Regions from separate parts of the Nicoliella sp. ESL1106 genome, predicted to be linked through region 1. Evidence: predicted binding sites of a transcription regulator. Region 1 holds the regulator's gene; the other holds the start of a gene.

Region 1 (15,282 bases):
ATTTAGTTAAGGAATACTGGAATTGGGTCGTTAATAATAGCAACTTGAATTCCATGATGGCAAAACAAATTTGTGATACTAGTGTGCCAAGCGTTAATGATGATCGTGTCAATTTGGTTGTAGAAAATGAAGAACTCAAAACCTTTTTGATTGACCATGCATTGGGTAAAATTGAAGAATGTTATACGATGTGTGGATTTCCTAAGTTTACGATCAATACTTTCGTTAATCAAAGTGAGACGCAATCTAAAATTAGAGAAATCAAAAATATAAGGGAAAAACGGGATGCCGAGATTACTAAAAAGGCTATTGCTGCCATAAAAAAAGCGAATGCAAATCGTGAAAGCAAAGCTAAAAATGCTCCCATTACAAACGGCCCCGTTATTTTTGGTAAATTAATTAGTGATGATGCTGATGTCACTAAGTTAATTGATATTGTTCAAGAGGAACGATCGGTTGTCTTGAATGGTTTTGTTTTTGATAAAGAAGTTCGTTCACTACGTTCTGGTCGGCAGTTATTGATTTTTAAGGTGACCGACTTCAGTTCATCAATCGTAGTTAAGAAATTCTCCCGTAACGAACAAGATGAAGCTCAATTTGAAGCAATTCAAAAGGGTGGCTGGCTAAAACTCCGTGGTAGCGTTCAAGAGGATAATTATACGCATGAATTAACCATGAATCCGTACGATATTAATACGACGACCCATCAAGAAAGACAAGATACTGCTAAGGATAAGCGGGTTGAATTGCATCTACACACCAATATGAGTCAAATGGATGCCATCGATGGGATCGATGCATTTGCCAAACGGGCTAAACAATGGGGTCACAAGGCATTGGCAATTACGGACCATTCTGCATTACAAGGCTTTCCATCAGCATATAGTGCTGGTGAAAATAACGATTTGAAAATGATTTACGGTGTAGAAGCTAACGTTGTTGATGATGGAATGGAAATCGGGTTTAATAACGACCATCGCGATTTAAAGACCGCAACTTATGTTGTGTTTGATATTGAAACGACAGGATTATCAGCAATTTATGATAAGATTATTGAAGTTTCTGCTGTTAAAATGGTTCATAATAACGTTACTGCTCAATTTGAAGAGTTTATTGATCCAGGGTTCCATTTAAGTGAATTTACAACTAATTTAACATCCATTACTGATGACATGGTAAAGGGTTCCAAAAGTGAAGAAACGGTTTTAAAGATGTTTCGGGAATTCTGCGGAGATGCAATTGTAGTTGGGCATAACGTAACCTTCGATGTGGGCTTTATGAATGCTGGATACGAACGCTATGGAATGAGTAAAATTACTAATCCAATTATTGATACGTTGCCGTTAGCACGTTTTTTGTATCCTAACTTAAAGAGTTACCGTTTAAATACCCTTGCGAAAAAATTTGATGTTAGCTTGGAACATCATCATCGTGCGGTATACGATGCGGAAAGTACAGGCCATTTAAATTATATTTTCTTAAAGACGGCTGAAGATCGATATGGAATTAAATATCAAGATCAATTAAATGATCATATGACAGAGCATAGTGCTTATAAACACGCTCGACCGTTTCATGTCACCCTGCTGGCTAAAACCCAATCCGGATTGAAAAACCTCTTCAAACTAGTTTCGTTATCTAACGTAGAATATTTTTATCGGGTTCCACGGATTCCGCGTAGCGTATTAGTTAAATATCGGGAGGGTATTTTAGTTGGTTCAGCATGTGCTTCTGGTGAAGTTTTTACCGCCATGGTCCAAAAGGGAATGGAAGAAGCACGTCAAAAGGCTCAATTTTATGATTACTTGGAGGTTCAACCACAAGCTAATTATCAACCATTGATTGATTCTCAATTTATTCATGATCAAGCGCATTTACATGAAATCATCAACAATATGGTTACCTTAGGACAAGAATTGGATAAACCAGTGGTTGCAACTGGTGATGCCCATTACGTAGACCCTCACGAATACATCTATCGTAAAATTTTGATTCATTCTCAAGGTGGAGCCAACCCACTTAGTAGGCAAAAGCTTCCTGAAGTCCATTTCTTATCAACTGATGAAATGTTGAATGACTTTAGCTATCTTGGCGATGAAGTAGCCAATCAAATTGTGGTTAAAAATTCCAATTTAATTGCTGATATGATCGATGATGATATCAAGCCTGTTAAGGATAAGTTATATACCCCACATATTGATGGGGCGGAAGATGAGATAAAAAAACTTACCTACAACAGAGCCTTTGATTATTATGGCGACCCGCTTCCTGATTTAGTTAAAAAGCGGGTTGATCGAGAATTAGATAGTATCATTAGCCATGGATTTTCAGTCATTTATTTAATTGCTCAAAAACTAGTGTTCAAAAGTAATAAGGATGGTTATTTAGTTGGTTCTCGTGGGTCCGTTGGATCTAGTTTGGTTGCTACAATGGCTGGGATTACTGAAGTGAACCCACTGCCACCACATTACCGTTGCCCTAAATGTAGATATTCTCATTTCTATACGAAGGGTGAATATGCTTCTGGATACGATTTACCACGTAAAAATTGTCCGAAGTGTGGAACTGAAATGATCGGTGATGGGCAAAACATTCCATTTGAAACGTTCCTAGGGTTTAAGGGAAACAAGGTTCCAGATATTGATTTGAACTTCTCAGGTGATTATCAACCAATCGCTCATAACTACATGAAGGTGTTGTTCGGTGAAGACAATGTTTACCGTGCTGGAACGATTGGAACGGTTGCTGATAAGACAGCCTATGGTTACGTAAAGGCTTATGAACGCGATACTGAACAAAATATTCGTTCTGCTGAAATCGATCGACTGGCCCAAGGCGATGTCGGTGTGAAAAGGACTACTGGTCAACATCCAGCTGGAATCATTATTGTGCCGAGCGATATGGATATTTATGACTTTACTCCCATCCAATATCCCGCCAATGATCAAAAAGCCGAATGGGAAACGACGCACTTTGATTTCCATTCCATTCATGATAACATCCTCAAAATGGATATTTTGGGACATGATGATCCGACCATGATCAGAGCACTTCAAGACCTTTCTGGAATTGATCCACAAACGATCCCAATGGATGATCAAGGAGTTATGTCAATTTTTTCAGGAACGGACGTATTAGGTGTGACCCCAGAACAAATTCAATCCAAAACGGGGACATTAGGGGTGCCTGAATTTGGGACGAAGTTCGTACGGGGTATGTTAGAACAGACCCACCCGCAAAACTATTCGCAACTTCTGCAAATTTCTGGTTTATCCCATGGGACCGATGTTTGGCTAGGAAATGCTGATGAGATTATTAAGGACGGGACTGCAACGATCGCTAACGTAATTGGTTGTCGTGATAATATTATGACTGATTTAATTAACTGGGGTCTTGATTCTGAAACGGCTTTCCAAATCATGGAATCAGTTCGGAAGGGTCGTGGAATTAAGGATGAATGGCGTAAAGAGATGAACGCAGCCAAAATTCCAGAATGGTACATTCAATCTTGTTTAAAAATTAAGTATATGTTCCCACGTGCCCATGCCGCAGCTTACGTTCTAATGGCCCTGCGGGTAGCATACTTTAAGGTGTACTTCCCAATCGTTTACTATGCTGCTTATTTCTCGATTCGAGCTGATGATTTTGATGTAGTTGCCATGGCAAGCGGAAAAGAGTCTGTCAAAGAAGCGATGAAAACGATTCAAGATCAAGGCAACGAAGCATCTGCTAAGGATAAGAACTTGTTAACGGTCTTAGAATTAGCCAACGAAATGTTAGAACGTGGGTTTGAGTTTGAAATGATCGATTTAAAGCGTTCTGATGCTGAAAAATGGATTATTGAAGGAAATAAGCTATTAGCACCATTTCGGGCGATTCCAGGGCTTGGGTTGAACGTTGCAAAACAAATCGTGGCTGCTAGAGAAGACAAATCGTTCTTATCCAAGGAAGACCTGGCTAAACGTGGCAAGGTTTCTAAAAAGATCATTGAATTTATGGATGAAAATGGAGTGTTGAAAGGATTGCCAGATGAAAATCAGTTGAGCCTATTCGACATGCTATGATTTGAGTTTAATCCTAACTTATGGTATATTACTACTAGTAATTAATACTCGTTTAAAGGAGTGAGCAGGGATGCTCACTCTTTTTATTGGATTTAATAGGAGGTATGCATACAAATTGAGTAACGTTCCTGAGATTGTGAAAGATATCTTAACACCGATTTTAAATGAACATCATTTTGAATTGTTCGATATTGAATACGTTAAAGAAAGCCAAAAGTGGTATTTACGGGTTTATATTGATAAACCTAACGGTATTACGATTGAAGATTGTGCAATCATTAGCGATCAATTAGGTGAAGAATTAGATGCAATGGATCCTGATCCAATCCCACAAGCTTATTATTTAGAAGTATCATCTCCCGGCGCAGAACGCCCCTTGAGAAATGCAAAAGAGATTGAAGAAGCAATTGGTAGCTATATTAACGTTTCATTGTATTATCCAATTAAGCAAAATAAGGTATACGAAGGGACTTTAAAGGGAGTTACAGAAGAAAACGATTTAGTAATTGAATATAACGACATGAGTGTCTTTAGGGAGTTAACAATTCCTGCAAAAGCAATTGCTAAAGTTAGACTCGCAATTAAGTTTTAATTTAAAGGAGAATCGGAATGAGTAAAGAATTATTGGGTGCTTTTGATGCTTTAGAAAAAGAAAAGGGCATTAAGAAGGAAACCATTATCGACGCTTTAGAGGCAGCTTTGACTTCTGCTTATAAGCGTAATTATGGTCAATCACAAAATGTAGATGTAGAATTTGATAATAAGAAGGGTGATATTCACGTCTATGCTGTTAAAAAGATTGTTGACGTGGTTGAAGATGCCCAGACTGAATATAGTATTAAAGATGCCCTTTTAATTAGCCATGGTTATGAAGTTGGTGATGACATCAAGATCGAAGTTACTCCTAAGAATTTTGGTCGCATCGCTGCCCAAACTGCAAAGCAGGTAATTATGCAACGGGTTCGAGAAGCTGAACGGGAAATGGTTTATAATCAATTTAGTCAATACCAAGATGAGTTAATTACTGGAGAAGTAGAACGTTCAGATAGTCGTTTTGTTTACATTAATCTTGGCAAGGTCGAAGCTGTAATGCCTGTTAGTAACCAGATGCCAAATGAAGAATATCGACCACAAGATAAAATCAAGGTATATGTTACTAAGGTTGAAAACGCTTCTAAGGGCCCTCAAGTATTTGTTAGCAGAACGGCACCTGGACTATTAAAGCGTTTATTTGAACAAGAAGTTCCTGAAATCTACGATGGAACTGTTGAAATTGTCTCAATTGCTAGGGAAGCTGGGGACCGCTCAAAAGTAGCGGTTCGCTCTAATAACCCTGATATAGATCCTGTTGGAACCACTGTTGGTCCTAAGGGACAACGGGTTCAAACAATCGTAAATGAACTTGGTGGCGAAAACATGGATATTGTTGAATGGACTGACGATAAGGCGAAGTTCATTGCCAACGCTTTGAATCCGTCTGAAGTAGTCGATGTTATTTTCGACCCTGAAAACGATCAAGCTTGTACGGTGATTGTACCTGATTATCAATTATCATTAGCAATTGGGAAGCGTGGACAAAACGCTCGATTAGCTGCTAAGTTAACTGGATTTAAAATTGATATTAAGTCAGAATCAGAAGCAGATGAAAATATTTATGAAAATCACACTGCTGCTGAAGATCCTGATAATGATGAAAACGCTGATTAGTTATCAGTAGGGAGGTTCAAATGCGACGTCGAAAGGTTCCAATGCGTAAAGATATTGTCACGGGTGAAATGGCTCCTAAAAAAGAGTTGATTAGAATCGTCCGTGATAAAGAAGGCAACGTAAGCATTGATAAAACTGGTAAAAAAGCCGGGCGCGGTGCTTATATCTCAATGGATGTAGAAATTGCAAAGCAAGCTAAGGCTAAAAAAACATTTAACAAGGTTTTTGACACTAATGTTGATGATCAATTTTACGATGATTTAATTGCTTATACTGATCATGAACAAGCAAGAAAAAAATTATTTGAAAATGAATAATCAAAAATATTTAAATTTAATCGGAATCGCCAAAAGAGCTGGTAAGGTAGTTACTGGCGAGGCAATTATTTTAAATGCAATTAAAAAGCATCAAGTTGCTCTTTTGATTATTGCAAGCGATACCGGACAATCATCTACCAAGAAGTTTATTGACAAAGCGGGTTCGTATCAGGTTGAATACCATCACTTTATTTCTAAACAGGAATTAAGCGATGCAATCGGTGCTCCCCGAACAATGATTGGAATTACTGATCGTGGCTTTGCCAGAAAGCTTTCTGAAATAAAAAATAGTTAAAGGATAGTGATTATATGGGTAAAAAGCGTATTTATGAATTAGCTAAAGAGCTCAATGTTACCAGCAAGCAACTAATTAACAGTGCTAATAGTAAGGGTATCTCGGTTCATAACCATATGTCTACGATTGATGATAACCAAGAAAAGCAAATTAGAGCTGCATTAAAGAGTAATTCAGCTAAATCAACGACACGAACTAATTCTAAACCACAAAATAATCAACAACATGGTGGCAATCAAAACCGAAACCAAAATAGCCATGCTGACAAAAGACAGGGGGGCCACCAAATTAATAATAAACCTAGTCATAGTAATGCTAGTCAGTCAAATAATAACCATCGGTCTAATAATTCGAATGGGCAAAGAAATAACGTTCAATCTGGTTCTGGTCGAAATACTAATAATTCTAGTAATAATTCGAACGGTTTTAACAAAAATAATCGGAAGAACAAGAAGAAGTTTAACAAGCGGAATAACAATTTCAATAGTAAATACACTAAGAATCAACGAATTCGCCAAATTCATAAGCATAACGATGCTCCTAAACGGAAGGATCATCCACTTCCAAAGGTATTAGAATATACTGATGGGATGAATGCACAAGAAATTGGGAAGGTCCTTCACAGAGAACCTGCTGAAATTGTTAAAAAGTTATTCATGCTTGGGGTTATGGTTAACCAAAACAAATCATTGGATAATGAAACCATTGAATTGCTAGCCACTGACTACGGAATTGAAGCCAAGGAAAAAGAAGAAGTTAACGTTTCTGATCTTGATAAGTTATTTGATGAAGAAGAACACAACACGGCTTATCAAGAAAACAGACCACCAGTGGTTACGATCATGGGACACGTTGATCATGGTAAAACCACCCTATTGGATTACTTGAGACATTCTCACATTACTTCTGGTGAAGCTGGTGGGATTACCCAAGGAATTGGTGCTTATCAAGTTAAGCATGATAAAAAGACAATTACTTTCTTGGATACTCCTGGTCATGCTGCTTTTACTGCCATGCGGGCACGTGGAGCTGATATTACTGATATTACGATTTTAGTGGTTGCTGCTGATGATGGAGTAATGCCACAAACCATCGAAGCCATCAACCATGCTAAGGCTGCAAAGACCCCAATTATCGTTGCAATCAATAAGATTGATAAGCCAGGGGCCAACCCAGATCACGTTACTGAACAACTTAGTAACTACGGATTAATTCCTGAAGACTGGGGTGGCGATACCATCTTTGTAAAAATTTCAGCTAAATTCGGGACCAACGTTGATGAATTATTGGACATGATCCTATTGCAAGCTGAAGTGATGGAATTAAAGGCTAATCCACGGCAAAATGCTGCTGGTTCAGTAATCGAAGCTCGTCTTGATCGTGGAAAGGGAACCGTTGCAACGCTGTTAGTTCAACAAGGGACCATGCACGTTGGAGATCCGATTGTAGTTGGGGATACCTTTGGTCGAGTGCGGACTATGGTTAATGAACATAACCAAGAAATGAAGGAAGCCACCCCATCAACTCCTGTTGGAATTACTGGATTGAACGACGTTCCAGAAGCAGGGGATCGGTTTATTGTCTTTGATGATGAAAAGACCGCCCGTGCTGCTGGAGAAAAACGGGCTCAAGCAGCTCAAGAAAATGATCGTCGTCAAACGAACCATGTTACATTGGATAACTTGTTCGATTCACTTAAAGAAGGTGAAATGAAGCAAGTTGATATTATTATTAAAGCTGATGTTCAAGGTTCAGTCGAAGCACTTTCTTCTAGTCTTCAAAAGATTGAAGTAGAAGGAGTGCGTGTTAATATCATTCATACCGGAGTTGGAGCCATTAATGAAAGTGATGTTGCCTTAGCAGAGGCAAGTAACGCAATCATTATTGGATTTAGTGTTCGTCCCACCCCACAAGCTAAGGCCCAAGCTGAAAGCGATAACGTTGATATTCGTTTACATCAAGTGATTTACGATGCAATCGATGAAGTGGAATCCGCTATGAAGGGAATGCTAGAACCCACATATAAGGAAGAAGTTACTGGTCAAGTTGAAGTGAGAGAAATTTATAAAGCTTCTAAGATCGGAACAATTGCTGGGGGGATGGTAATCTCAGGTTATATTAACCGTGATAGTAAGGTACGGTTAATTAGGGACAATGTTGTGATTTTTGATGGCGAACTTGGCAGTTTAAAACGCTTTAAAGATGACGCTAAGAGCGTTAAACAAGGTTTTGAATGTGGGCTTACAATTGAAAATTATAATGATATTAAGGTCAATGATGTTATTGAAGCCTACATTATGAAAGAAGTTCCAATCGAATAATTCGATTAAGGAGGATACTATGGCACAATATCGTGTAGGGCGACTACAACAAGAAATTCAAAGAGAAGTTAATGATTTGTTATTGAAGGAAGTACGTGACCCCAGAGTTAAGGGCGTTACAATTACCGGAGTGGAAGTCACTGGTGATCTTCAACAAGCAACGATCTTTTACAGCATTCTCTCTGATAAAAAGAGTGATGAAGAAAATACCCAAAAGGGATTGGATAAGGCAACCGGAATGATTAGAAGTGCATTAGGCGCTCGGTTAAGAAACGTCTATAAGACACCAGAAATTCATTTTGAATTAGATGATTCAATTCAATACGGGAGTAAGATTGATCAATTGATCAATAAATTACAACGCGAAGATAAATAATTTTAAAAGAGTAGGTAATAATCATTTGTTATCTACTCTTTTTATGTTTCAATTAATATTAATTAGAGAAAAGATAGGGAGTCGTTAATTATGGATGGAATCATCCCATTGAACAAACAACGTGGAATGACTAGTTTCGATTGCGTCAGAAAACTACGTGGAATTTTGCAAACTAAAAAAATTGGACATAGTGGAACGCTCGATCCAAACGTTGACGGTGTTTTACCAATTTGTATCGGTAGTGCAACTAAGGTGGTTGATTTTTTGATGAATTCTGGAAAAGTTTATCGAGGAGAGATCACCCTTGGGATGTCAACGACCACCGAGGATTTAGATGGCGATGTTGTTGAACGGAAGGCAATTACGGATCCGTTTTCAGAAGCATCAATTAATCAGGCGATGCAACAGTTGGTTCAACCAGAACTGTTACAAATTCCACCAATGTATTCAGCTGTAAAAGTCAATGGTCGCCGTTTATACGAATATGCACGGGCGGGTGAAACTGTAACACGGCCCCAGCGGCACGTTCGCATTGACTACTTTAAAATTATTGCTCCCATTGAATATGATAAAGAAGAACAAGTTCAGCGAATCAAGTTCGAAGTAGGTTGTGGAAAGGGAACCTATGTCCGCACTTTATCGTTTATGGTTGGCCAAATCTTAGGGGTACCAGCTGTAATGTCTGATCTTACTAGGATTAAGAGTGGCGGCTTTACGATTGATGAATCGGTTACGCTAAGTCAAGTGAAAGTAGCGATGGAAGATGGCAACATTAGTAATGTTTTGTATCCAATTGATCATGCACTGGGTGGATATCCAAGTATTGAATTGAGCCCGAACCAGTGGAAAACGGTGCAAAATGGTGGATTTTTAAGTCCCCAAGATATTAATATGGATAATGATGAAATTGCTGTAAGGTTTAATCAGCAAATTAAGGCGTTGTACTATTACAATCATGCACAGGGATTTTATAAACCATTAAAAATGTTTAGTGTCAATTAGGAGTTTACAATGAAAATTTTAAAGATTCACCATCCAATGAAAGATTTAAATTTGAATGAACCGGTTGTGCTTGCAATGGGTTTTTTTGATGGGCTCCATTTGGGTCATCAGCAAATAATCAATCGAGCAAAATCAATTGCTGAAAGACGCGGAGTTAAATTAGCAGTTTTAACTTATGATCATCATCCATCAATCGTATATCAACAATTAAACGCGCATGATAAGCGTTACTTAACGCTGATGGATTATAAAATGGAACTCTTTGAGCGCTTAGGCGTTGACATCGTATTCCAGATTAGTTATACAAATGCATTCCAAGCGCAAAGTCCACAGGAATTCGTCGATAATTATCTTTGTCGCTTTAATGCAGTGGAGGTAGTTGCTGGTTTTGATCATACTTATGGAAAAAAGAATGCTGATATGAATTTATTACCTCAATATGTAAAGAATCGTTTTGAAGTGGTTGATGTTGCATCCTTTGATATTGACAATAAAAAAGTGAGTTCTACTCGGATTCGCCAAAACCTAGATGATGGTCATATTGATACCGTTAATCGGTTGTTAGGCAGGCCCTTCGTTACTACGGGAACTATTGTGCATGGATTTGCTCGCGGGCGTGAGTTGGGCTTTCCAACCGCTAACGTGGAGCATAGCGAATATCAATGGTTGCCAGCAATTGGAATCTACATTGTAAGGATGCAAATTGGTGATCAATGGTACGATGGGATGGCTTCGATTGGCCGTAACGTGACGTTTGGTGATTCACATCCCATTACCGTTGAAATTAATTTATTTAACTTTGATCAAAATATTTATGGTGAAGTAGTAAATATCGAATGGCTCCATTGGACGCGCGGTGAGGTTAAGTTCAACGGGGTAGAAGCCCTGATCGATCAGCTGCATCAAGATCAAAAAACGGCTCAAAAGTTTTTAAGTGATTTGTGAGTGTCTTTCTTGACTTATAATCGCTCCTTTGGTAAATTATATATGTAGCTTAGCACTTGAAGGATATGAGTGCTAAAAAAGGAGTGATTATTAATGCTAACAGAACGTCAAGAATTGATTCTTTCTGGAATCGTTCAGGATTATACTCAATCGGGAACGCCTGTTGGTTCTAAAGCATTAGTTAATCAACTTCCGTTTCACGTTAGTTCTGCTACGATCAGAAATGAAATGGTGGTTTTGGAAAATATGGGGTTAATTGAAAAAACCCACTTATCTTCCGGACGGATTCCATCGATTAATGGTTATCGTTATTACGTCGATCATTTGACATTGTCAAAGGTCAATACGATGAGTGATCTGGAAATCATTCATAAGGCGTTAGATTCAAATTACCATAAGATCGATGAGCTAGTTCAAAAATCTGCTAATATCCTATCTGATTTAACTAACTATACTGCTTTGACTTTGCAGCCAGAGCAGGCTCAAAGTAGGCATCTAAAAGGATTTAGATTGGTTGCATTAGGTGATCAACGTGTTATGGCGATTCTGGTAACTGATAATGGGGATGCGGAAACTGAATTGTTCCGCATTTCCGATGGTGTTACCGGTGAACAACTAGAGTCAGTCGTTAATTTGATTAATGATCGACTTGTTGGTCAGCCATTATCGGTGGTATTAGAGCAACTAAAATCTGTAATTCCAATGGAAGTTAATAAGTACTTGCATTCTCCGAATGGCTTTATTGACATCTTGGATGAGGTCCTTATGAGAGCAACTAGAGATCGCCTTTACGTTGGTGGTGAAATGAACCTATTGAGTTTTACCAATCAAAGCGATGTTAGTTATCTCAAACCGCTGTATTCGATGTTGAATCAATCTGGTGAAATTTCTAAATTTTTAGGAAATTCAGAAGATGGTGTTTCGGTTCAGATCGGTTCTGAAATGAGTAATGAATTATTGAAAAATTATAGTGTCATTACAGGGACCTATGATGTTGGCCAATACGGTAAGGGAATGATTGCTGTGTTGGGGCCTACTCGAATGCCTTATTCAAAGGTAATTACCTTGGTCAGTGCATTTAGAGAAGAGCTTACCAAGCGTTTGTTAGGTTACTATGGAGAAAACAAATAAATCTAGAGGAGGGTTTTGTTTGGCATCTAAGAAAAAGCAAGATGAAGAAAAGCAAAATTCTGCGGAAGCTACTGAAACAGAGAAGTTAAAGGCTGCAGATGAGCAAGCTAATGCTGAAGACAAACAAGCTGATAAAGCAATTATTGATTTAAAACGGCAGTTGGATGATATGGAAAATAAGTATCTACGGACTGCAGCTGAGTTGCAAAACGTTCAAAATCGGGCTAAAAAAGACCAAGCAACCATCTTGAAGTATGATGGCCAAAAGCTTGCAACTAATATTTTACCGATCGTTGATAATTTAAACCGAGCCCTTGAAGTTAAGGTGGATGATAAAGCTGGTCAACAACTTAAACAAGGGGTTGAAATGGTTTCGAACCACCTAACTAAGGCTTTGAGTGATAGCAACATTAAAAAAATTGATGCGGAAGGCAAGAAGTTTGATCCGAATTTCTGTCAAGCCGTTCAAACGGTCCCAGCAGATGATGCTCATCCAACTGATCACGTTGTGAAAGTATTACAAGATGGCTATCAATTAGCTGATCGTGTGATTCGTCCAGCGATGGTCGTTGTTGCAAAATAAACAAACAATTAATAAATAAAAAATAAAAAGTGAGGTAAATTAAATTATGGCTAGTAACAAAATTATTGGAATTGATTTAGGAACTACTAATTCAGCAGTTGCCGTTCTTGAAGGTAACGAACCAAAGATTATTCCTAATCCAGAAGGTTCAAGAACGACTCCTTCAGTCGTTGCATTTAAAGATGGTGAAATTCAAGTTGGGGAAGTTGCAAAGCGTCAAATGATCACTAACCCGAACACGATTTCATCAATCAAGAGCCACATGGGTGACAGCAATTACAAGGTTGATGTTGATGGTAAGAGCTACACTCCACAACAAATTTCTGCAATGATCTTACAATACATCAAGAAGTTTGCTGAAGACTACATTGGTGACACTGTGGACAAGGCAGTTATCACTGTTCCTGCATACTTTGATGATGCCCAAAGACAAGCAACTAAGGATGCTGGTAAGATTGCTGGATTAGATGTTAAGCGGATTATCAACGAACCTACTGCTGCTGCGTTAGCTTATGGTTTGAACAAGAAGGATAACGACCAAAAGGTATTGGTATATGACCTTGGTGGTGGGACCTTTGATGTTTCCGTTCTTGAATTAGGTGACGGTGTGTTCCAAGTCCTTTCTACTAATGGTGATACTCACTTAGGTGGGGATGACTTCGATAAGAAGATCATGGACTGGTTGATCGAAGGCTTCAAGAGCGAACACGGAGTTGACTTATCCAATGATAAGATGGCATTACAACGGTTAAAGGATGCTGCTGAAAAGGCTAAAAAGGACCTTTCAGGAGTTTCTGAAACTGAAATCAGCCTTCCATTTATCGCTTCTGGTGATGAAGGGCCACTTCACTTGACTGCTAAGTTAAGTCGTTCTAAGTTCAATGAATTAACTGCTGACTTAGTTGAAAAGACTAAGGCTCCATTCGATAATGCATTGAAGGATGCTGGTTTATCAACTTCTGACATTGATAACGTTATCTTAAATGGTGGTTCTACTAGAATTCCAGCCGTTCAAGAAGCTGTTAAGCAATGGACTGGCAAGGAACCAAACCACTCTATTAACCCTGATGAAGCCGTTGCCGATGGTGCTGCTGTTCAAGGTGGGGTGCTAACTGGTGATGTTAAGGATGTTGTGCTACTTGATGTTACGCCACTTTCCCTTGGTATTGAAACCATGGGTGGGGTCTTCACTAAGTTGATCGACAGAAACACGACCATTCCAACTTCAAAGAGTCAAGTCTTCTCAACTGCCGCTGATAACCAACCAGCTGTTGATATCCACGTCTTACAAGGTGAACGGCCAATGGCTGCTGACGACAAGACGCTTGGTCAATTCCAATTAACTGATATTCCTGCTGCTCCTCGTGGAATTCCTCAAATCGAAGTTACTTTCGATATCGATAAGAACGGAATCGTTAACGTTTCCGCTAAGGATAAGGGAACAGGTAAGTCCCAAAAGATTACCATCAAGGATTCCAATGGCCTTTCTGATGACGAAATCAACAAGATGATGGATGAAGCAAAGGCTAATGCCGATGCTGATGAAAAGCGCAAGGAAGAAGTCGACTTAAAGAATGAAGTTGACCAATTGATCTTCCAAACTGATAAGACTTTGAAGGATGTTGAAGGTAAGGTATCCGAAGACGAAATTAAGGCTACTAAGGATGCTGAAGCTGCTTTGAAGAAGGCCAAGGAAGAAAACAACCTTGATGACATGAAGGCTAAGAAGGATGAACTACAAAAGCAAGTTCAAGAATTAGCTACTAAGTTATATCAACAAAATCAACAAGCTCAAGGTGGCGCTGATGCTGGTGCAAATGCTGGTTCAGATTCTGCTAAGGGTGATGACAACACAGTTAACGGTGACTTCCATGAAGTTAACGATGATGATAAGAAGGACAATAACAAATAATAATTGTTATTAATTCGTTGTCATAAAAAGTCAAAGTCGCTGAATTAGACTTTGGCTTTTTATTGTCTTAGGGGTTTGAATCCTTTAAAATAAAAATAGATATGAACTTAGGAGGAAAATAATGGCTGGAGAAGATTATTACAAGGTGTTAGGCCTGGATCATGATGCCAGTGAAAGCGATATTAAACGTGCATATCGGAAGCTAGCAGCAAAGTACCATCCAGATGTTAACAAGGCACCCGATGCGGAAGCTAAATTCAAGCAAATCACTGAAGCATATGAAGTATTGAGTGATAAGAATAAAAAGGCGAACTACGATCAATACGGATCAGCAGATGGGCCTCAAGGCTTCGGCGGCGGTGGCGCCGGCGGTGCTGGTGGTTTCGGCGGCTTCGGTGGCGGCGCTGGTGGCTTCGGTGGCGGTGGCTTCGAAGACATCTTTAGCCAATTCTTTGGTGGGGGTGGCCAACAAGCGCATAACCCGAATGCACCAACGCAGGGACGTGATCTTCAATACCAAATGGGGCTTAATTTTGATGAAGCCGTGTTCGGTAAGAAGACAACGATCAAGTATAATCGTGAAGCGACCTGTCAGACCTGTGGTGGAAATGGTGCGAAACCAGGGACCA
Region 2 (15,282 bases), 600 kb from region 1:
TTGGGGGCATTAAATTAGGTGCTGGTGGCCTTATTCGTGCTTATAGTAACGCCACGACGGAAGCAATCAATAGCGTCGGCGTCGTAGAAAGAATCCTCCAAACTAAGATTAACATTCAAATTGAGTATTCACTTCTTGAACCACTTAAGTACCATTTAAACCAAGAGGATGTCTATATTGATGATATTCAATATGGTGCTGACGTTACCGTTACCGTTGCCATTCCAGCGGATGGGGTTAGCGCATTTGAAAAACAAATCGTTGAACTATTAAATAATCGTGCCAAAATTACAACTGGTGAACAAGAATACTTCGAAGTCGATTACCATCAAGGTAAGGATCGATACAAAAAAGGATCAATCGAGCTCAAATAAATGAGGCGAAAGATCCTTTTTTAATGATTACTTTTACTAGTGGTACTTTTAACTAATCGTTTAATCCATTTTAAAAGTGGTTGCCGATTCTTGCCAACTAATCCAATTGACTCCACAAACAATTCCAATCCAATCAAGGTTGCGATCGTAAGTAAGATAATGCCCCATAGGTTGGAAATGGGGTAGAGAAGTGAGATAAATGAAAAGATCATCGCAATTCCATAAATCACTAATACGGTTTGCCGATGGGTCAATCCCATTTGCATTAATCGATGATGCAAATGATGTTTGTCAGCATGTGAAATTGGTTGCCGATTCAATAATCGCCTTAAAATGGCATATACAGTATCAGTAATTGGCACCCCCAGAATGATTACTGGAATGATGACTGTAATGAACGTTGCATTCTTTAATCCGTTTAGTGAAAACACTGAAATCATAAAACCAATAAATAGCGATCCCGTGTCCCCTAGATAAATTCTGGCAGGAAAGAAATTATATGGTAAAAAGCCAACACATGCTACAACCAAAGTAAAAATCATGATTGATACGTATGTATTGCCCACATTCAAGAAGAACATTCCAGTAATCCCCATTGTCGATAATGCAATAATTGCGACTCCAGTAGCTAGTCCATCGAGTCCATCAATCAAATTCACTGCGTTAGTAATTGCCAAGATCCAAACCCAAGTAATCGGCAAACTTAACCAGCCTAAATGAAATGATCCCAGTAGCGGCAATGTTAGAACGGTCATTCGAACATGTCCAAAAAAGAACACGAATAACGATGCTAAGGTAATCCCAAAAACTTTTTGACGCGGTTTTAAGGTATAAATATCGTCTAACACCCCGGTTAAAACAATCAATATTTCACCACCCAGGACTCCCCACAACTGAGGTCCTGGAATTAAGTTCCGCATTAAGCCGACCGTTGCAAAAGTATAGGATGCAAATATTGATAACCCACCAAGCGTTGGCATCGGAACCTTATTGACGCGCCGTTTATTGGGATCGTCTTCAGCCCCAATTTTAAATGCCAATTTACGAACAAATGGCGTCAAAATTGCCGATATAAGCATTGTCGCAAATAAACAGACAATTATTTTTAACTTCACCATTCCACCTCCCTTGAAAAATAATTATTAAATTTAATTATACAAATCTCACAATCTAAAAACAACCCAATCAAAAAGAGTTATCACAATTGTAATATAGCGATAACTCCTGTTTAATTAATTATTTCAAATGGTAATTATAAGTGCTTACCACGATGTTTTGACGTGAGTTTAAAGCTGCACGCAACCGTAAACCACTTTGATTATGCAGAATTTGTTGCCAATGATGCTTAGGGACAAATTGCGGAACCAATACAGTGGTTGTATTCCCGTCGTGTTCGGCACGCTTGGCAATCACATCACAAAAGCGCAACGTTGGATTAACGATTGAGCGATATGATGAATGAATATCAACGAACCGAATTTCTGGGAACGCAACCTTAAAGTCGTTGGCCACCTTTTTTTCGCGTTCTGGATTAGAATCAAACGAAACATGCATCGCGATGATATCATCACTGATCGATTTAGCATAGGTAATCGCATTCATCGTCATGGTCGTAACGTCACTGATCAAAACAATTACAGTCGAACCACTAAATGATTCTGGAATTTCTTGCGCCTTATGGCTAACTTCCAGTTGGGTGCCGACCTTACGATAATGCTCATTGATGCGATAAAATAAAAGGATCAATAGTGGCATCACGATGAAGTATGGCCAGACGTTTACAAAGTGGAGTAGCAATAAGAAAACAACTAGGATTGCCGAGATCAACGCCCCGATGAAATTAATGGTCGCCTTTAAGACCCATGCTCCTTCACGGTGCTTGCGCCAATGTAAAATCATCCCAGACTGTGAAAGTGTAAATGGAATGAATACCCCGATGGAATACAGGGGTACTAAGAGGTTCGTTTCCCCATTGAACATAATGATTAGGATCAATGCCCCAATCGCAAGTGAAATAATCCCGTTGGAATATCCTAACCGATCACCCTTATCCAAGTAGGCGTGCGGTAAAAATTTATCGCGTGCTAAATTATAAGCTAGAATTGGAAATGCTGAAAAGCCAGTGTTTGCAGCCACTGCTAAAATCATTGCGGTGGAAAGTTGTAATACATAGAACATAATTCCACCATGGCCGAATACGCCTGCTCCAATTTGTGACAGCACCGTCACATGTGCATTCGGCTTAATTCCCATGTAATAACTCAAAAGTGTAATCCCACCAAAGAAGAACCCTAAGATCAAAGCCATGATAGCAAGCGTATGTGAAGCCATCTTTTCACGGGGTTTTTTAAAGTTAGGAACCGAGTTACTAATTGCTTCCACTCCAGTTAGCGATGAAGAACCAGAAGAAAAAGCCTTGAAGAATAATAGCAGTGTCATTCCCTGGACTGGGGTACCAACTGCGCTAGCAGCTTGGTATGTAATATGTCCAGTTAAAATATTATACCCACCCCAAATAATCATGATAAAAATCATAAAGATGAATAGGTAAACCGGCACCGTCAAAATCGATGCTGATTCACGCATCCCCCGTAAATTCAGTAACATAATTAATACTACGATCAAGCATGAAATCAGGATTCGATAATTATATAGTGCTGGAATTGCAGACGTAATTGCTTCGGTTCCAGAAGTGGTCGAAACCGCCACGGTCAGCATATAATCAACTAGTAAGGACCCACCAGCAACTAACCCAGTCGTCCGCCCCCAATTATCACTAGCAACTAGGTAGGCACCCCCACCAGATGGATAGGCGTAAATAATTTGTTGATAGGACAACGTGATTGCCAGCAAAAGAATCAAAACTAATGCTGAAATCCAAATTTGGTAAACTAAAGCAGCTACTGAAAGGGTCAACAATACCGCTGTAATCTGTTCGGTCCCATAAGCAACCGATGAAAGAGCATCAGAAGAGAGCAAAGCCAATCCCTTAAATTTATTCAAGGAATTACCACCCTCATCAGTTGATTTCAATGGCTTCCCAATTACTAATCGTTTTAAATAACGCCACATGAAAATGACCTCACTTTTTAAGTCTTCATTTTTTAAGATAATATAAATTTGTTTATGCAATTCTTAATTTTACTACAATTTGGTAAATATTTCATATTGAATTTTATTAACAAAAAAAGAACCGCTAAATAGCGATTCTTTTAAAGCAGAGCTTAATTTAAATTACATCATGCCGCCCATACCTGGTTGTGGAGGCATTGGGGTGTTATTATCATCCTTTGGTTCGTTTGCTACTACGGCTTCAGTAGTTAATAACAATGCTGAAACAGAAGCGGCGTTTTGAAGTGCTGAGCGACTAACCTTGGTTGGGTCAATGACTCCAGCCTTGATCATGTCTTCGTAAGTTCCATCAGCAGCATTGTAACCAATTCCAGGTTTTTGACCTCTAAGGTGGTCAACGATCACGGAACCATCAACCCCAGCATTGTGAGCAATTTGTCTAACTGGAGCTTCCAATGCACGGCGAACGATTTGAACCCCGGTGTTTTCATCGCCTTCAGCCTTAATGGCATCAATATCCTTTAAGATATTAATGTAAGCTGTTCCACCACCAGGAACGTAGCCTTCTTCAACGGCAGCCCGCGTAGCGTTCAAAGCATCTTCGATTCTGTACTTACGTTCCTTTAATTCGGTTTCGGTCGCAGCACCGACACGAACAACAGCAACTCCACCAGCTAACTTAGCAAGGCGTTCCTTTAACTTGTCACGGTCAAAGTCAGAAGTCGTCTTTTCAATTTGGGTCTTAATTTCGCTAACCCGATCAGCAATCTTAGCCTTGTCACCAGCACCTTGGACGATCGTAGTGTTATCCTTAGTAATGTTTGCCTTAGCAGATTGACCTAGTTGTTCTAAGGTCGCATCCTTTAGGTTTAATCCTAAGTCGTCAGTAATCACAGTTGCACCAGTTAAAGTAGCGATGTCTTGTAATTGATCCTTTCGACGATCACCGAATCCAGGAGCTTTGACAGCAACCACGTTGAAGGTCCCACGCATCTTATTCAAAACAAGGGTTGGTAATGCTTCACCACCAATATCATCAGCAATGATCAAGAGTGAACGCCCTTGTTCAACCACTGATTGAAGAACTGGTAAAATGTCTTGAATGTTATTAATCTTTTTGTCAGTAATTAGAATGTATGGATTATCCAAATTAGCTTCCATCTTATCGTTATCAGTCACCATGTATTGTGACATGTAACCACGATCGAATTGCATTCCTTCAACGACATCTAGGCTAGTTTCAACCCCACGGGAATCTTCAATGGTAATGACCCCATCGTTACCAACCTTTTCCATTGCATCGGCAATCAATTCACCAACTTGCTTGTTAGCAGAAGAAATGGCAGCGATTTGAGCAATGTCGTTTTTGTTCTTTACTTCGTGTGACATTTTGTGTAATGCCTTTACAGCTACTTCGGTAGCTTTTTCGATTCCGCGGCGAACGCCAACTGGGTTAGCACCAGCGGTAACGTTCTTCAAGCCTTCGTTGACGATTGCTTGGGTTAATACAGTGGCAGTCGTAGTCCCGTCACCAGCAATGTCATTAGTCTTGGAAGCCACTTCAGCAACTAATTTAGCTCCCATGTTTTCAAAATGATCTGGGAGTTGGATCGCCTTTGCAATCGTTACCCCATCATTTGTGATGTTTGGACCAGCACCTTCTTCTAGGACAACGTTACGTCCCTTTGGTCCTAAAGTAGTCTTAACCGTATTAGCTAATTTATCAACACCGTTAAGTAATGATTTTCTTGCATCTTCTGCAAATTTAACTTCCTTAGCCATCAATTATCACCTCATGAAATTATTTTTTGTTTTTTATGATTTTAATTTTAATTTATTAATTAGTCGACAACTGCAACTAAATCCTTTTCATGTAAAACTAAGTAGGATTGGCCTTCGTAGTCAACGGAAGTGCCAGAGTACTTGTCGAATAGAACGGTTTCGCCTTCCTTAACTGCTGGTGCAACTGTCTCTCCGTTATCCAAGATCCGTCCAGCACCGACAGCGACTACCTTTCCAGTTTGGGGCTTTTCCTTAGCATTACTTGCTAAGACAATCCCGCCGACTGTCTTTTCCTTTTCCTCTTCAACTTCAACGATCACACGATCACCTAATGGCTTTAACACATTAATCCCTCCAATTAAGTTTACATAAATTTAGCACTTGAACTATGTCAGTGCTAATTGTTATCTTTAATATATATTCTTTTAATTTTAATTGCAAACATTTTGACCGCTGCCCAAATAAAAAAACGCTCATGCAACTTTGCATGAACATTTTATCGAAATCAGATTAATAATGCGATGATTTAAAACTAGGAATCTTGAATCTAAAGGTTTACTTAATGTAATGTTCAATAAAGTAAATCAAGGTCTGTAACTCATTCGTTAAATCAACATTTTGCACCGTTACGTTCTCGGGAGTTGATAGACGGACCTGGGTGAAGTTAAGAAAGCCCTCCGCCCCCGCTTTAATGGCATTATCGCAAACTTCTTGGGCCACTTTAGAAGGCACCGTTAAAATAACGACCTTGATCTGTTGATCCCTTAATTGTTGAACCATTTCTTCATATGAATAAATGGGGACCCCATTTTGAATGGTGTTAATCATTCGCTCCTTAGTATCAAAGGCAGCAGCAATCCTAACGTTGCTATCACGATGAAAATTAAAGTTCAGTAGTGCCTGTCCAAAGTTTCCGACCCCGACTAATGCAACGTTAGTCAAACGGTCTTCATTTAGAATCCGCTTAAAGAAATTCAATAAATTCTCAACATCATAACCATAGCCACGTTTACCAAGCGCCCCAAAATAGGAAAAATCCCTTCTAATCGTAGCAGAGTCCACTTGAATTGCGTCCGCGAATTTATTTGATGAGATTCGTTCAACGTTTGAATCGTGTAAAATCGTAAGGTATCGATAATAGATCGGCAATCTTTTTGCGGTTGCCCGTGGAATTTTATTTTCAGCCATAAGTCTTTCCTCCCGGCATTTTCGTTCATAAAAAAACGTTTCCAGATTATTTTATCATAAAAAAAGACTTTGTGAAATATTAATCAATTATATCGATTTTCATAATTTCATATTATATGTAAATTATGATAAAATTATCCTTAAACTACTATAATATAAAGGGGTGAGGACTTGCAAATCTTACAAGTAAATAACGTAACCAAAAGATTCGATGGTGTGCCAATTTTCACAAATGTTAATATGAATATTGAAAATCATGCTAGAATCGGGCTCGTTGGCCGCAATGGAGCCGGTAAATCAACGCTAGTTAAAATGATTATTGGTGAAGAAAGCATCGACGAAGGGAAGATTACTGAAAAAAACGGCCTTACAATTGGCTATCTTTCACAAAATACGGGTCTTCATTCAGAACGAAACGTCTGGGATGAGATGTTAAGCGTGTTCGCCGAATTAATTAAAACGGAACACAAGATGCACGCGTTAGAAATACAAATGAGTGATCAACAGGTTAATCAAGATCCACAAAAACTAGCAGAAGTCACTAAATCATACGACACGATTCAGGCTAACTTTACCGCTAATCATGGGTACAGTTATAAAGCTGAAATCAAGGCGGTTTTAAACGGATTTGGTTTTGGAGAATCATTCTACGAACAACCCGTTAATTCTCTTTCAGGTGGGCAACAAACCCAACTTGCATTAGCGAAACTGCTCCTTGAAAAACGCGACCTCCTTATTTTAGATGAACCAACCAACCACTTAGATGTTGAAACGATCACATGGTTGGAAGGCTACGTCCAAAACTATCCTGGTTCGCTTTTGATCATTTCACATGACCGTTACTTCATGGATAAGTTAGTCAATGAAGTCTATGACTTGGATAACGGAACGCTAACATATTACAAAGGTGATTACACTAGCTTTGTGAAGCAAAAACAAGCGCGCTATGCTGAACGGCTCCATGCGTATGAAAAACAGCAAGCTGAAATTAAAAAAATGCAGGACTTTATTGATAAAAACATCGTTCGGGCATCGACTACTAACCGTGCTCAGGCACGTCGTAAACAATTAGAAAAAATGCCAAAGCTCGAAAAACCATTTGATAATAATAAGGTCGCTCAATTTCGATTCTCAGAAGCAAAGCCCAGTGGTAACATCGTTTTAACCGTTCGGAATCTGGCGGTCGGCTATGATGATCAGGTTCTAGCTAGTCCAATTAACATTGACGAAAAAAAGCACCAATCGATCGCAATTATCGGACCCAACGGGGTTGGTAAGTCGACCCTATTAAAAACCATTTTAGGCAAGCTACCAAAATTAGCGGGGACCGTTTCATTCGGGACCGGAGTCAGCATTGGCTACTACGATCAAAAACAGACTTCATTACACAGTAATAAAACCGTTTTAAATGAAATTTGGGACGACTACCCTACTACTCCAGAAGGCCACATCAGAACCATTTTAGGGAGCTTTTTATTTTCTGGTAATGACGTTGAAAAAGTCGTCGGTAACCTTTCTGGTGGTGAAAAGGCGCGTTTGATGCTCACCAAATTATCAATGGATCACGATAATTTCTTAATTCTCGATGAACCCACTAACCATTTGGACATTGAAAGTCGCGAAGTTCTTGAAAATGCATTGAAGCAATTTGATGGGACGATCCTGTTCGTTTCACACGATCGATACTTCATTAACCAAGTTGCTAGCGAAATTATTGAAATTACCCCTGAAGGATCAGAAAGATACCTAGGGGATTATGATTACTATATCGAAAAAAAGGAAGATCAAATCGCCCAAGCACAACACGAGGCCGCTAAATTAGCTGCTGAACATCCCGAAGCGGTTCAACCCACCGAATCGAAGGGCAAGGTCGATTACCAAAAGAGTAAGCAAGACCAAAAGCAACGGCGTAAATTAGAACGCCAAATCAGCGAAATTGAGGAACAAATGGGCAAGCTCAGCGAACAACACGCTCAAATCGAGGATCGAATGGCCCAACTAGCTGCTGATCAAAAGATTAGTGAACTTGAGGAACTCCAAAAGAATCTCGATCAAGTCAACCACCAAAATGAAAAACTATCAGATCAGTGGACTCAACTAAGTTTAGAACTCGAAGATTTAAATAATGAGTAAATAAAAGGACTGAATCAAAAATTTTGATTCAGTCCTTTTTGAATTTTATTGAGCTACATCAGGAGCCCATTCAAACTCAAGGCTCGGGTCAGCATTTAAATCGAGGCCTGCAAAACGCCCTTCTTTAAACATAATAAAGCCAGCTGCACCAATCATCGCAGCGTTATCACCACATAGTTTACGTGGCGCCATTATTAATTTCGTATTTGGTAGTTGATCAATTGCTGATTGCAAGCGTGTCCGCAGTCCATTGTTGGCAGCTACTCCTCCTGCTAAGATCAATTGTTTGACTGGGTAGTTCTCCAACGCCCGCAGTGTTTTATCTACTAAAACATCTACGACCGCATTTTGAAAACTAGTTGCCAGGTCATCATGATTCAACTTATCACCTACTTGTTCTGCGTGATGGTAAGTGTTAATAAAGGCACTCTTTAACCCACTAAAACTAAAATCATAATTAGATGACTTATCCATTGCTCGTGGAAAGTTAAATGTATCCTTACCCTTGGCTGCCATCGCATCAACAGTAGGGCCGGCGGGGTAGTTAATCCCTAACACCCGACCAATTTTATCGTAGGCTTCACCAGCGGCATCATCGCGCGTTTCACCAATAATTTCGAACTGGCCCTCTTTGGGCATGTAAACCAATTCAGTGTGGCCACCAGAAACGACTAATGCAAGGGTTGGAAATTCAATTGGTTCGACAAAGCGAGCAGCATAAATATGCCCCGCGAGGTGATTGACTGGAATTAACGGAAGGTGGTGAGCCCACGCAACCATCTTAGCAGCAGTCACCCCGATCAAAAGCGAACCTACTAATCCAGGCCCATAGGTAACGGCCACGGCATCTAAATCATCATAGGTAACATTGGCCTCTTGCATCGCATCACGAATACAGATGGTAATTTCTTCGATATGATGACGACTAGCAACTTCTGGAACTACGCCACCAAATCGTTTATGGCTATTGATCTGTGTGGCCACGATGTTAGAAAGAATTTGATTGCCATCTGCAATAATTGCGACACTAGTTTCATCGCAACTAGACTCAAATGACATGATTAAATTACGCTTCAAAATTATTCCTCCAAATTATAATCCATAATTAATTGGGCTATTATCAATTTCACTAATATCTAGCGTCATATCAATGGCATCTTCTTGATTATCAATATAGTAGTTATTTTTAATGCCTGAACGTTTAAATCCTAAATCAGCATAAAGATGCTGAGCACGATAATTACTACTTCTCACTTCTAGCGTGATCTTTGAATAGTCAATGCGACGCGCTTTTTTAATAATTACCGTTAACAAGTAATATGCAAGCCCCCGATGTTGAAATTCTTTTTGAACCGCTAGATTCGTAATATGGCATTCCTTATTATTATCAAACATTGCACAACCAATGAATGCAACCAATTGATCATGATATCTAATTACTAAGTATAAACGGTCTTGATCACGCTTAAGTTCCCTTAGCATCGTATTGTAATTCCATGGAGTTTTGCCGTCATAAACAGATTTTTCAATCTTTAATAACTCTGGGGTATCTGTAACCATGGCCCTTCCAATAAAGTACTTAACATTTTTAATTTCAATCGTATGGTTTTTAACCGCAATTTGTTGTTCACGAAATACTGCTTCACTTTTTAAAAATAGGCTATGGTACCATTGCTTAAACTTTTTTAACATATGAACTTGAATCCTCTTTTGGGTGTAGTTTTTGCCAATCGGCTTCTGCTTTCGTCAATCTCAAATAATTAGGAACAAACGTATCAATGTCTTGAACTGGTGGTAAAGTCTCGCCAAATAGTCCTAGGTTTGCAGCTTGAGGAAGGTTATCTAAATTATTAATCATCGTAAAATTAGCAGGCAAGCGATCGTTAAAATGATTAGCATCACCTAATCCAATAATCGATTCATTTTGATAGGCCTCCATTTTACTCAACCAACGGGATAATGAAACGTGTTGATCAGGAATCACTGCAACTGGGCGTCCGTTTTGAATCCGATACAATCCAGTAAACATGTTCTCATTTCTGGCATCAAACACTGGATTCACTAATTGACCTTCAATATTGATATTCAAAGCCAATGTTTGCAAACTAGAAACCCCCACTAATTTAATCCCTAGGGTAAATGCTAATACCTTAGCAGTCGCAGTTGCAATCCTAATTCCGGTGTAAGAGCCAGGACCATCAGCAACTACCACGCGATCTAAATCGCTGGGCTGCATTCCACAATCTTTCATTAGATTATCGATAATCGGTAGTAAGTATTGAGCATGTTTTTGATGCGTCGTTGTTGTCGTTGTTGCTAAAATTTGTTGATCCTCTAAGATCGCGATACTTAGGGGGCGATTGGAAGTATCCAATGCTAAAACCTTCATAAAATAATCTCCCTATTGTTGTTAATTTTTATCATGCTTATTATATACCATTATAAAGCATTAAAAAAAGCGAACCAGATGTTTAATCTACCTCGCCATCGTGTTGCCAAGTAATATTAGCAATTGCTGCTAATTGTTGATTGTGATAAATTTCGTGCTTCGTAACAACGGTTCCATCAATTTCTTGATGTTCATAATTACTTTCAATTACGTTGCCATAACGCACTTCGCTATCATATTTTAGGTTAATGTGAGCAGGAATGTTTTGAACTAAAAAATCATATGGTAATAAATCAGTCATCCAATCCAAATAACGAGTATTGTTGACGTGAATATTCGTATCAATATCGCTATAACGGATTCGATACTGGCGACTATTAGATAATGATTCAATCTTGCGTGGCTTTTTAATTCGAGGAGTTAACTTCACAGCATTAGAATGATACGGATCAACAATTTGATGCGGGATCGGTGCTAAACGCCGTTGTTCAATATTCATTGAAACCCATAAGCTTTTGATGTAAACGCACTGACTGCCCTTCTCATCTAAAATCCAAAACTCTCGAAAGGCAAAAAATTTATTATAAGATGTCGATTGGGTTTGGATGGTAATATTTTCATCCGTCTTAGGAAGATGATTAATTTCTAAATCATATTGAATGACCACCCAAGTTACCCCAAACGATGCAATAAATTCATTGGTTAACCCAAGCTCTTCATTTTGATCCTCAGAAACTAAAATTGCCATGTTAAGGAGCATTGGTAACGTAACTCGATTCTGATTATCAGTTTCATAATAAGTGATTCGATGTTTTTCACTAAAGCGACTCACGATAAATGGTCAATCCTCCTTTTCAATATGGTGATATAGGTTATAAACTTCTTGCTTTTTAATTTGGTGTAACTTAGCAACTTGCTTAATCGCAACGTTTGGCTTATCACCTTGCGCAATTAAATAATCGACCTGTTCAACCATCGAAAGCCCGTTCAGTTCATCATCTTGATGATCATCGATTTGTGCCTCTGAATTGCCCTCAACAATAATTACGAATTCTCCCATAATTTTATTGTTGGCAGCCCAATCTAATAATTCAAGCAAGGTCCCCCTATGAAAATCCTCATACCGCTTTGTAATTTCCCTACATAAGACGGCACGTCTTCCTTCACCAAGTACGCTCGCCATGTTCTTAAGGGTTTTTCTTAAACGATGTGGCGCCTCATATAGAATGAACGTTTCTTGATGACGGTTCAGATCTTCAAGTTCAGCGATTTGATCACTTGGCTTCCGATTCAAAAAGCCATAGAAATAAAAGGGTTGTGGTGATAACCCAGATGCAATTAGTCCAGTTAATCCGGCATTCGCCCCTGGCAATGGAACGACTGGGATATTAGCCTCAATACAAGCAACCACTAATTCGTGTCCTGGATCACTTATCGATGGCATTCCCGCATCGCTAGCTTGGGCAATGTTCATTCCTGATTGCAATTTTTGAATTAATTCTGGAATCCGTTCCATTGTGTTATGTTCATGAAAACTAATTTCCTTAGTCTCAATTTCAAAATGATTCAATAATTTCTGGGTATTTCGTGTATCCTCAGCCGCAATTAAATTGACTTCACGAAGCACCTTAACTGCTCTAAAAGTCATGTCATCTAAATTGCCAATTGGGGTTGGCACTAGATATAACGTTCCAGTATCATGTTTAGCAAAACTGTGTTGAACTTGCAATTTAATCCCTAACTTTCTTATTTTCGGTTAATAATTTCATCACAGAACATACAACCTTCACCATTTTCACGCGGTTTACCATAAAATTGATTACATACGTGAAATCCATCGTTAAATAACTTTTCTAATATCTTGCGGGACTCATTATGCTTGGTTGCTTTCTGTGTTGGTACTTTTTGATCATGATTTTCATTTGAATGTGTTTCCAATAATTCACGCAAATGCTGATTTTCAATTTCTAATTCTGAATTTTTTTCCAAAACTTCGTTCATTGCTTCACGGAGTTCGGAAAAGCGGGTCAACATCGATTGAGTTTGAGACTCCATATTCTTTAACCCACTGTATAGCTCTTTATTATTCAATATCAATTTCACCCTTATTAATTGTTTAATTCAACTGATCTAGCACCTTTAAAGTAGTTGATTCTAAAACGTTTTGAAAATTAATGTTAATTGCTAAATCACTATTACTCTTAAGCATTAGTTCAATTATACTGAGCAACTTTTGCTTAGGAATCTGCAACGCAATTTGGTGAATTTGGCTATTAATTTGTGGAAAATTAAGTTCATTATCATCAACTGCTTTAAATTTAATATCTAATACATCCCGCCAAACTTCAATCATCATATCGATTGTAATTCGCTTTGCATCCTGATTATTAATCAAGGCCATCATATCAGTTTGCACCATTGTAAATGCAACTGGATTGCGCTTGTTGAGCTGAAGAAACCATTGACTAATTGCATTTTGCAACTTTGCGAACCAATTATTTTCAAACCACCCAGAGGCAGTATCAATATTATTAGTCATTTTCATAATTAAGTTAAAATATACACTATCAATACCAGCTTTAGTGAGTTCTTCGCTAAAGAGGGTCGGCGAAATTGAAGGAAATTCAACTAATTGGGTTCTTGAAATAATGGTTGGTAACAATAGTGATTTATTGCTGGTAAGTAGAAATGAAAATACATTCCCAACTGGCTCCTCAATAAACTTTAAAAGACTATTAGCAGCCTCTGTGGTCATTTTATCAGCATCATTGATTATGAATGCCTTTTGATTACCCTCAACAGCACTCTTGGTAAATTCAGCCTTTAGTAATCGCACTTGATCAATTTTGATGCTTGCTCCGTCTGGTTCAATGATCATTACATCTGGATGCTGCCGACTGGCAATTCGGATACACTCATTGCACTTACCACAAGGTCTACCATCTTTTTGATGGGGACAAAACAATGCCATCGTAATCTGTAACGCAACCGCTAACTTCCCAGTTCCTAGCGCCCCGCTAAATAGGTACGCATGGGTCAAATCATGGTCACTAACAACCTGGGCAAAATGTTCAACTAATTGGGGTTGCTTAATAGATGCCTCTTTAATAATGGACTCAGCAACTGATTTTTCCATCGCCATTAGAATTGATAAAATTGATCCATTGGTAAGATCATTACAGTTGCCCCACCAACTTGGATTTTGACGGGATATGAACCTTCATTTGCTCCGCCATCTAGATTAACTGGTGGCGTCATATATTTCTTTCTAGTTCTTGAAATATTCTTGATGATATCTAAGGTTTTTTGCACCTTTTCATCTTCAATTCCAATCATGTAAGTGGTGTTCCCTGATTTAAGAAAGCCCCCAGTTGTAGATAACTTGGTTGCTCGAATATTATTTTTGATAAATGCCTCTTGTAGCTCACTAGTATCTTTATCTTGAATAACTGCAATTAATAATTTCATTATTTGTCACCCCTATTTAGATAATCGTGCAAAATTTTTAATACCGCATCATAAACTTCATCGATTGACCTAGTTGCGTCAACTCGGATGATTCGATTAGGATAATCATGAACTAGCTGCTCATAAGTAGCATGAACCCGATAATGAAATTCCTTGGTCTCAACATCCAATCGATCAACTTCATTGGCACTTCGATGAGCACTAATCCTATTTAAACCAACTTCAACCGGGACATCAAAATAAATCGTTAAGCCCGGCATTAAACCATCGGTAGCAAATTGATTCATGTCAAAAACTGGTTTGATTCCCAGCTGACGACCGCCACCTTGATAAGCAAGCGAACTGTCCAGGTATCGATCGCTTAAAACCAATTTACCCTTCTCCAGAGCTGGAATGACAGTCTCCACCAAATGTTGCCGTCTAGCGGCAGCATACAATAACGCTTCCGTTTTGAAATCCATTGCTTGATTATCACGGTCTAAAATTACATTCCTTATCATTTCTGAAATTCGATTCCCGCCTGGTTCACGAGTTAGGATCACTGGTACATCCAATTGGCTTTGCACAGTTTCAAAAACCCGTTTTAAAACCGTGGTTTTGCCAGCCCCATCAGAGCCTTCGAACGTAATAAAATTTTTATTCATTAGTAACTATCCTTTTTGTTTTCTAACTATAATTGTACTTTATTAAAAGTTCATTGGCAAAGCAAAAAGAGTCAAAACCACAAACGTGATTCCGACCCTTTAATAATCAAATACCGACGATTGAATCCGATTATTATGAACATTTCGGAATCTAGCTTCTCGATACAGATACAAATATTTACAACGAGCAAGTTGGGTTTGAGCAATAATTTCGTCATCCACTTCTGAAATT

The links. Region 1 encodes HrcA, which represses chaperone genes, less so after heat shock. Its sites were predicted from a motif close to TTAGCACTCNNNNNNNNNGAGTGCTAA; they were not measured.
Region 2: the regulator HrcA is predicted to act here: its motif matches at 5,603-5,629, upstream of groES (co-chaperone GroES).

What each region holds. Positions count from the first base shown of each region.
Region 1 is NZ_CP196340.1:896,698-911,979, forward strand. It holds gene ACSVI6_RS03920 (PolC-type DNA polymerase III) at 1-4,064, shown strand, start outside; gene rimP (ribosome maturation factor RimP) at 4,180-4,656, shown strand; gene nusA (transcription termination factor NusA) at 4,674-5,771, shown strand; gene rnpM (RNase P modulator RnpM) at 5,792-6,088, shown strand; gene ACSVI6_RS03940 (L7Ae/L30e/S12e/Gadd45 family ribosomal protein) at 6,081-6,383, shown strand; gene infB (translation initiation factor IF-2) at 6,398-8,704, shown strand; gene rbfA (30S ribosome-binding factor RbfA) at 8,724-9,080, shown strand; gene truB (tRNA pseudouridine(55) synthase TruB) at 9,171-10,082, shown strand; gene ribF (riboflavin biosynthesis protein RibF) at 10,092-11,027, shown strand; gene hrcA (heat-inducible transcriptional repressor HrcA) at 11,121-12,158, shown strand; gene grpE (nucleotide exchange factor GrpE) at 12,178-12,741, shown strand; gene dnaK (molecular chaperone DnaK) at 12,788-14,653, shown strand; gene dnaJ (molecular chaperone DnaJ) at 14,775-15,282, shown strand, end outside.
Region 2 is NZ_CP196340.1:1,493,890-1,509,171, forward strand. It holds gene ACSVI6_RS06485 (YigZ family protein) at 1-374, shown strand, start outside; gene ACSVI6_RS06490 (glycosyltransferase family 4 protein) at 395-1,492, opposite strand; gene ACSVI6_RS06495 (APC family permease) at 1,611-3,446, opposite strand; gene groL (chaperonin GroEL) at 3,609-5,228, opposite strand; gene groES (co-chaperone GroES) at 5,288-5,572, opposite strand; gene ACSVI6_RS06510 (redox-sensing transcriptional repressor Rex) at 5,784-6,416, opposite strand; gene ACSVI6_RS06515 (ATP-binding cassette domain-containing protein) at 6,588-8,549, shown strand; gene tsaD (tRNA (adenosine(37)-N6)-threonylcarbamoyltransferase complex transferase subunit TsaD) at 8,595-9,608, opposite strand; gene rimI (ribosomal protein S18-alanine N-acetyltransferase) at 9,642-10,241, opposite strand; gene tsaB (tRNA (adenosine(37)-N6)-threonylcarbamoyltransferase complex dimerization subunit type 1 TsaB) at 10,225-10,938, opposite strand; gene ACSVI6_RS06535 (acyl-[acyl-carrier-protein] thioesterase) at 11,021-11,770, opposite strand; gene rsmI (16S rRNA (cytidine(1402)-2'-O)-methyltransferase) at 11,780-12,667, opposite strand; gene ACSVI6_RS06545 (DNA replication initiation control protein YabA) at 12,685-13,029, opposite strand; gene holB (DNA polymerase III subunit delta') at 13,055-14,080, opposite strand; gene darA (cyclic di-AMP receptor DarA) at 14,080-14,406, opposite strand; gene tmk (dTMP kinase) at 14,406-15,050, opposite strand; gene ACSVI6_RS06565 (YaaL family protein) at 15,150-15,282, opposite strand, start outside.